Regions from separate parts of the Lactiplantibacillus sp. B652 genome, predicted to be linked through region 2. Evidence: riboswitches for the same ligand, from Rfam matches in the RefSeq annotation. Region 2 holds a riboswitch; the other holds the start of a gene.

Region 1 (3,417 bases), on a different contig from region 2:
CTGACTTGCTGAAAACGGCGCACATCGACCGTCTGAAATCGGCTGAATGCTTGTGGCAAGTAGCGGTGTTCCTGAATGGCCACCCACCGCGCCTGCCCTGCCGCAGTCAGCTGCCAACTGCCCGCTTCCGGACTAATCAGCAATCCGTTCTCTTCCAGAACCGCAGTCGCCGCCATAAAATCTTCGAGGGGGACCCCGTGCCAGCTATCTAGCAAATCTAAACAGCCCGCGGTCAAACCAGCAAACAACGTCGAGACTGTGCGGCGTCCGCGTAAGACATTGAACATGCCTTTGGCGCGGCGTGGCGTCGTCCCAAATAAGAGCAGCACATAATCCGTAAACACCGTGGCACCTCCTTTCTTAATTAACTGATCGTTGGGTATCTAAATGCAGCGACTTTTATGTAGATTCGAACTGAACTTGCTTTGCTACAACAACACAACAAATTCTTTCAAGCCCAAAGGATTCACTAGATTGTTGATTGCACGCTGTATCAATTACACCTTGTGCTAGTTAATTTGTCCTGAATTATGATTAAATCGTGCGGATTCTAAGTTCAAAGGCTACCAGCTGAGACCCGCTGGAAACAGTGCGAGTTACCGTAATCTTTATGTGGTAGATGCGTCCTTCACCGGCTTCCAGGCATTCTGGGCAATGGCCGGAACGTGGTGGACACAGATTTAAGCCGAAAACCACGTCTTAAATACTGGTCTTTCACTAACCAAGCCAAGAACGCTTGCTAAGTGAAATTTCACCACCGGGCCTTGCCCAGAATACCTTCCAGCCGGGATGGTATTCGAAAGGCAGACATGTGCAAACTCAACCTTTTTTGGATCTGTCGCTGGTTTTGTTACACGTTCATGGTGACATTCAACTGTGAGACTGATTCTAACGATAGCTAAACTGTTTGCCCATGCTTTATGGCTTCGGACAAGCAGCCTTATTAAACTTGTCAGCATTTTCCCTAGTCGTCTGAAATAACCAAGTCTTGAATTCTGAATGAAGGCAATTTGATCGACTAATTTCAAGACTAGTGTCTGGTGAAATTAGTGGGATTGAGAACAATGAACAATATTCCTGTGATTTTCTCAATAATTAAATGCCATAAGTCATGATGATACCAATCAAACCTTTGCATGAAGAACTACCCACCTAATATTTAGTGGTCAATTGCACCAGGATAGGTGGTCGTTCATCTGCCATTCGAACGGTTTCCCGACTGGCCGGACCGCCGGACAATGCTCAGTAGCCAAATTATTCTTAGCTGGAAGTGATTTTCTTCCGGCTTAGAATAAGACTCGTATTTGAAATTGCGCAGTGGTCTTCTGCGTGAGTTCAAATCGATGTCGGCTGCGTTCCAGCAATTGTCAGCCGGCCCCGGAAGTCGGACTAAGGTGCGCACCGGCAGACGAACAGTAAGCCAAACAATTGGCACGATTTAATCATCTTTAAAGCTAAATAACAGCTAGCACAACGCAGGAGCTTTCACGACATAGACTTGAACGCCATACCAACTCAAGTGAAAAAACGCAATGCTTTAAGAATAGCACGCTCAGCGGTCAAAAAAAAGCAGTCACCATGCAATTACGCAATTGATGACTGCTCACGTTTTTCACGTGTTATTTTTTAAACGCGACTTGTCAATTGATTATGCGTTCCCAACCACTTTGCTAAACGGTTGTAGACTAACCAGAAGACGTTGCCAACCAATAAGCCTTTGATCAAGTTGAATGGGACAACGGCCACTAAGACGATCGTGTTCAACGACATGCTTAGCTTCATACCCATCACTTGTAAGTAAAATGGCAGTACGAACGTCAAGTTGGCTAACGATTCAATGACCGTTAGTCCGATCGTCGCGACGCAAATCGCCAGTGGCATCCGCCACTTTGGATTGCCGCGATAATAGCGCAGCACAGCGGCAAAGGCTAAAATCAGAATAGCCGTACCTAAGAAGCTGGCCAACGAACCAATTAAGTTATAAACTGCAAAGCCAACCATGGCTGAATGCAGTAATAACTTGATGATGGTGATGATGAACGCACCGCCGACGCCGAATAGAAATAGACCAATCAAAATCGGAATATCCGAAAAATCAATCTTCATCCATGGCGCAACCGGCAAAATCGGAAACTCCAGTAACATTAAAATATACGCAATGGCACCGAGTAAGGCTATGCCCACTAGTCGGTGTAACGTTGTATGTTGCATAACGCACCCTCCTATGGGTCATCTTCAATGAACCGCATTACCATTTGTTCAACTAAAAAAATCCGCTCCGATCACACTAACTGTCATCCGGGGCGGACTTACTTGCAACGCTTGGCAAATAAGCTCGATCTTCTTTATACCAGACTTTACTGTCGACTTTGGAATTGCACCAAATCACTATGCACACGCATAGGTCGCGGGTTATTACCGCCGGTCGGGAATTACACCCTGCCCTGAAGATGAACCAATATTTATTTTTACAAGTTCATTGTAATGGCTTCCGTTCAAAAATGCAAGCGTTATCGTTCACCTTTTAACTTACTAATTTCGATCGGCTTCAATTTACGATATTCGCCGGGTTGTAAACTTTGCAAATCTAGAACCCCATACCGTTCACGTTTCAGCTTCGTCACTGGATGACCAACTGCCGCCAGCATTTTCTTCACTTGGTGATTATGGCCTTCGTGAATCGTCAACTGGACCAACGCGTTATTTTTCTTGTGATCACTATCTAACAAATTCGACTTGGCAGGGGCAGTCTTGCGACCATCGATTTCGACGCCGAGCCGTAATTGCTTCAAGTCGGCATTAGTCGGGACGCCTTCAACCTTCGCCAAATAAGTCTTTTTGACCTCATATTTCGGATGGGTCAGCCGATTAGCTAGTGCACCATCATTGGTCATAATGAGTAAGCCGGAAGTGTCATAGTCCAAACGTCCCACCGGATAGATCCGTTCAAGCACGTCCTCAAAGAAGTCCATGACCGTCTTACGGCCCTTTTCGTCGTGAACCGTCGTGACGACGCCCCGCGGCTTGTAAAATAAGTAATACACAAGTTTTTCAGCGTTCAACGGCACACCGTCAACTTCGACGTGGTCATGTGGTTCGACCTTAACGCCCAACGTTGTCACGGTCTTGCCGTTGACTTTCACGTGACCAGAAGTAATCAAGACTTCGGACTTCCGTCGCGACGCAATGCCGGCTTCTGCCATCACTTTTTGTAATCGTTCTGCCATTAGTTTTCCTCACGATTTCCTTTTAGTTTATCCTGAAATGCATTCAAAAATAGATCGGTTTCTGGAGCGGGATGTTCAGCATCACTCAGCGCCGCCAAATCGATGGCTGGTAAATCGTCGAGTGATTTCAAGCCAAAGTAATCCAAAAACAGTTCCGTGGTCCCATATAGAATCGGTCGCCCAGGTTCAT
Region 2 (3,417 bases):
GGCCATCATCAACTTGCTATTGAGGCCCAGTTCTAGTGCCGTGATTCCAGTGAGACCTAGTACCTGCCAACGTTTGGCCGTCAAAAATAGACAGCTGGCAGTTAAGATGACCGCAGCTAAGCTCAAGAGTAAGGTGCTAGTTGCCAGTGGATGATGTCCGCCGCGTTGGCCCCACCAGCCTAAAATCAGGGCCACCATCAGTCCAATCGGCAACCCCCATTTCCAGACAGGCGCGACCTGACGGGGACCGGCTTGCCAGGCCTCAAAAGCCATCATGATGAGTGCAAAGCTGAAGAAGAAGGCGTTCCGGTATGGAAAGCCGGCGGGCGTTTGAAACATGTGCCAGATCGTATCGAGTGTCCGAATTGCCATGCTTAAAAATAAGGCCAGTAACAGACCAAAGCCATGCCATTTGTGCGCTCGCGATAGTTGCGGGTGGACGAAGAAGCACCCTGCGAGCAGTAAAACTAGCGTGCTAGTGAACAGCGTTGGTGCGTGGGCCAGGCGAGTCGTGAAATTAGCGGCGCCAATCCCAAGCTGACTGAGCGTTTTCCAGCCGATTTGCAAAACCGGCAAGTAACTGGAAGGCTTGACCGCCGTTTTGGCCGTTGTCAGCATGCCCAGCCCAGTCGGAATGAGCAGAAACATCGTACTCAAGCCACACAACAGGGTCGTCAAGATAAAATGCCAAATCAAGGTCGACTGAGTGCGAATCGTCTGCCAGATGCACTCACCGGCTGGTTTAGTTTCAAACAATTGATAAATGAAGTAGTAACCGACGAACAGGCCGGTCATATAACCTAAATAATAATTGGTGACGATGCTGAGCCAGAACCAACCGAAGAATTGTCCGCCGTGTCCGGTCGCAATCAAGCGGTCCAGGCCCATAATGACTAGTGGCAGCCAGATCAAGGCATCTAACCACATCACCGTGAAATAATTGAGTGCGACGAATCCGCAGCAGCTAAAGGCCGTTCCAAAAATGGCCGTGGACCAGTGCCGTGTATTGAAATGTGTTTGCAAAAACCAGGTCATACTGATGCCAATCGCACCGATTTTAACGATGATGAGCAAACTCAAAGCGGTCGGTAAATGGGCCGCTGGAAAAAATAAAATTAATAAGTTGAAGGGGCTTAATAAATAATACGCGATATTTGGTAAGGCGTTACCACCGATTGACTGTGAAAATGAATAGGCTTGAAAAGAATGTGCAAGAATTGCATGACGATAGGCGGTGAAAAACGATAAGTATTGACCACCCATATCACTTATCAGCAAATTATGGTTGCCAAAGGGCGTAATGTGGTAGTACCCAAAGACGACCCCAATAATCATCATGGATAGCAGCCCTGAAAGTATGGCGACTGGCCACCGACTAGTTTGGCGATTGTGCATTTTTGGTTGTCCCATTTAACCCAACTCCGATACTAGAAATATCATCAGACTAACATTCAAAAGTCTCAATTTTACATAAAAATGCGTAAAAATTTCTGAAAATAGTTATACTTTATAAGCAAGTATCGATAAATTTATTGAAAGTTTAACACAGCAGTCGGTGGGTCGAAATCAAAGTGACGATTTGACAATTTGTTCAGAAAGTGTTTTTATAAAAAGTGAAAACTGAATACGATTTCTTCGGGGCAGGGTGCAATTCCCGACCGACGGTAACAACGTATGTTGAAGTCCGTGACCCGCGTGCGCGCGGTGGACCCAGTGCAAGTCTGGGACCGACAGTATAGTCTGGATGGGAGAAGAAAAATGGCTTAATTTTACTAGGCAGTAGTAGCTATTCATGACCTTCATTAAGGTTTATTTAGCTGGACCCTACTGGTGAAATCTATTTAGCGAACACTCACACCCGATTATCGAATTTTGATAGTCGGGTGTTTTATATTCTATCGGAGGTGAAGCAATGTTAACTGATTGGATGCAACTCGCCGTCACTCAGGCGAAAAAGGCGGGAGTTGCGACTTATCAAAATCCGCAAGTTGGTGCGGTACTAGTCAAGGATGGCCAAGTCTTAGCACAAGGCTATCATCATTATTTTGGTGGTGACCACGCTGAAGTTGACGTTTTACGGCAAGTGACATCGGAACAGGCGAAGGATGCGACACTGGTGGTCACACTTGAACCTTGTTCGCATTATGGCAAGACCCCGCCGTGCTGTGAGCGCATCGTTCAAGCTGGAATTCGTAAAGTGGTGATTGGTCAGTTGGACCCCCATCCAGTTGTCGGTGGCAAGGGCTGCCAGTATTTGTTGGATCATGACGTGGCGGTCGTCACGGGTTGTCTGGCAAAGGAAGTACGAGCGTTGAATCCGCACTACAATCATTTTTATACGCATCAGCGGCCGTGGGTGACGCTCAAGACTGCGATGAGTCTGGATGGTAAGACCAATGCCGCTGGGGACGCGCGGACGTTGATTTCTAATCAGGCCAGTTATGCCGACAGTCAACGGTTGCGTTCGCAATTTCAAGCAATTTTGATTGGTGAACGCACCCTGACGATCGATGATCCGCAACTGACCGTCCGTTTACTCGCGATGACCCATCCGCCAGTTCGACTGATTGTACTGAATACCAGTGCCGTGGCGCGTGACCGGCGAATACTACAGGAAACCACTGGTGAGACTTGGCTTTTGTGTCGCCAGGCGAGCGCCAGTGATGCGTCATTACAGGCGTTACCAAACGTGGAAGTACGAATTGGTGATTGGACACCGGCGGCAATCAGCGAATTATGCCTTCAACACGGATGGCAGTCGTTATTGGTCGAAGGTGGTGCGCACCTGCAAGCGGATTTCGTTGCAGCGAATTTGATTGATGAATGGGTCAGCTATATCGCACCCACAATGATTGGCGGTGCCGGTTTGCCAGCAGTAATGGGAGCGGTACCAACCGAACAGCTGGCGTTTGAGCAACCGACATTGAAGTGGTTGGGAACAGATTTGCGGCTACGGGCCGTGCGAAAGGGAGTCGAGTAAATGTTTTCAGGAATTGTACAAGCCAAAGGTCGCGTCAGCCAGTGCCAGCGTGACGCATTAGAGATGACGCTCACGATTACTGCGCCGACAATCGTGACACCCACACTTAAAATTGGAGACAGTGTGGCGGTCAACGGGATTTGTTTGACGGTAACGGCGCTACAGCCGGATGCATTCAGCGTTGCGGTCATGCCCGAAACAACGCGCCGGACGAATCTGGGCCAGATGAGCGTGGGGTCACAAGTTAATTTGGAACGGGCACTGCAGGTCAATGACCGTCTGGACGGACACATTGTTCAGGGGCATGTCGACTATTGTGGTCAGGTTCAGGAGCTGGTGCCGGATGAACACGCGTTACGATTATTGATCAGTTTGCCAGCGGATTATCAAGCGTTGGTCGTTCCTAAGGGCTCGATTGCGGTTGATGGCGTGAGCTT

Evidence for each region. A riboswitch is a leader RNA that binds a small molecule or an ion and turns the genes downstream of it on or off. The one in region 2 is predicted to bind FMN.
Region 1: it holds a riboswitch for FMN, as region 2 does, so the genes downstream of both, MZO40_RS06250 (Gx transporter family protein) here and ribD (bifunctional diaminohydroxyphosphoribosylaminopyrimidine deaminase/5-amino-6-(5-phosphoribosylamino)uracil reductase RibD) in region 2, are expected to answer to the same signal.

Annotation. Positions count from the first base shown of each region.
Region 1 is NZ_JAMSKY010000003.1:315,809-319,225, reverse strand. It holds gene MZO40_RS06255 (helix-turn-helix domain-containing protein) at 1-344, opposite strand, end outside; gene MZO40_RS06250 (Gx transporter family protein) at 1,627-2,211, opposite strand; FMN riboswitch at 2,335-2,456, opposite strand; gene MZO40_RS06245 (pseudouridine synthase) at 2,511-3,227, opposite strand; gene scpB (SMC-Scp complex subunit ScpB) at 3,227-3,417, opposite strand, start outside.
Region 2 is NZ_JAMSKY010000002.1:328,480-331,896, reverse strand. It holds gene MZO40_RS04270 (YfhO family protein) at 1-1,410, opposite strand, end outside; FMN riboswitch at 1,628-1,760, shown strand; gene ribD (bifunctional diaminohydroxyphosphoribosylaminopyrimidine deaminase/5-amino-6-(5-phosphoribosylamino)uracil reductase RibD) at 1,913-2,980, shown strand; gene MZO40_RS04260 (riboflavin synthase) at 2,981-3,417, shown strand, end outside.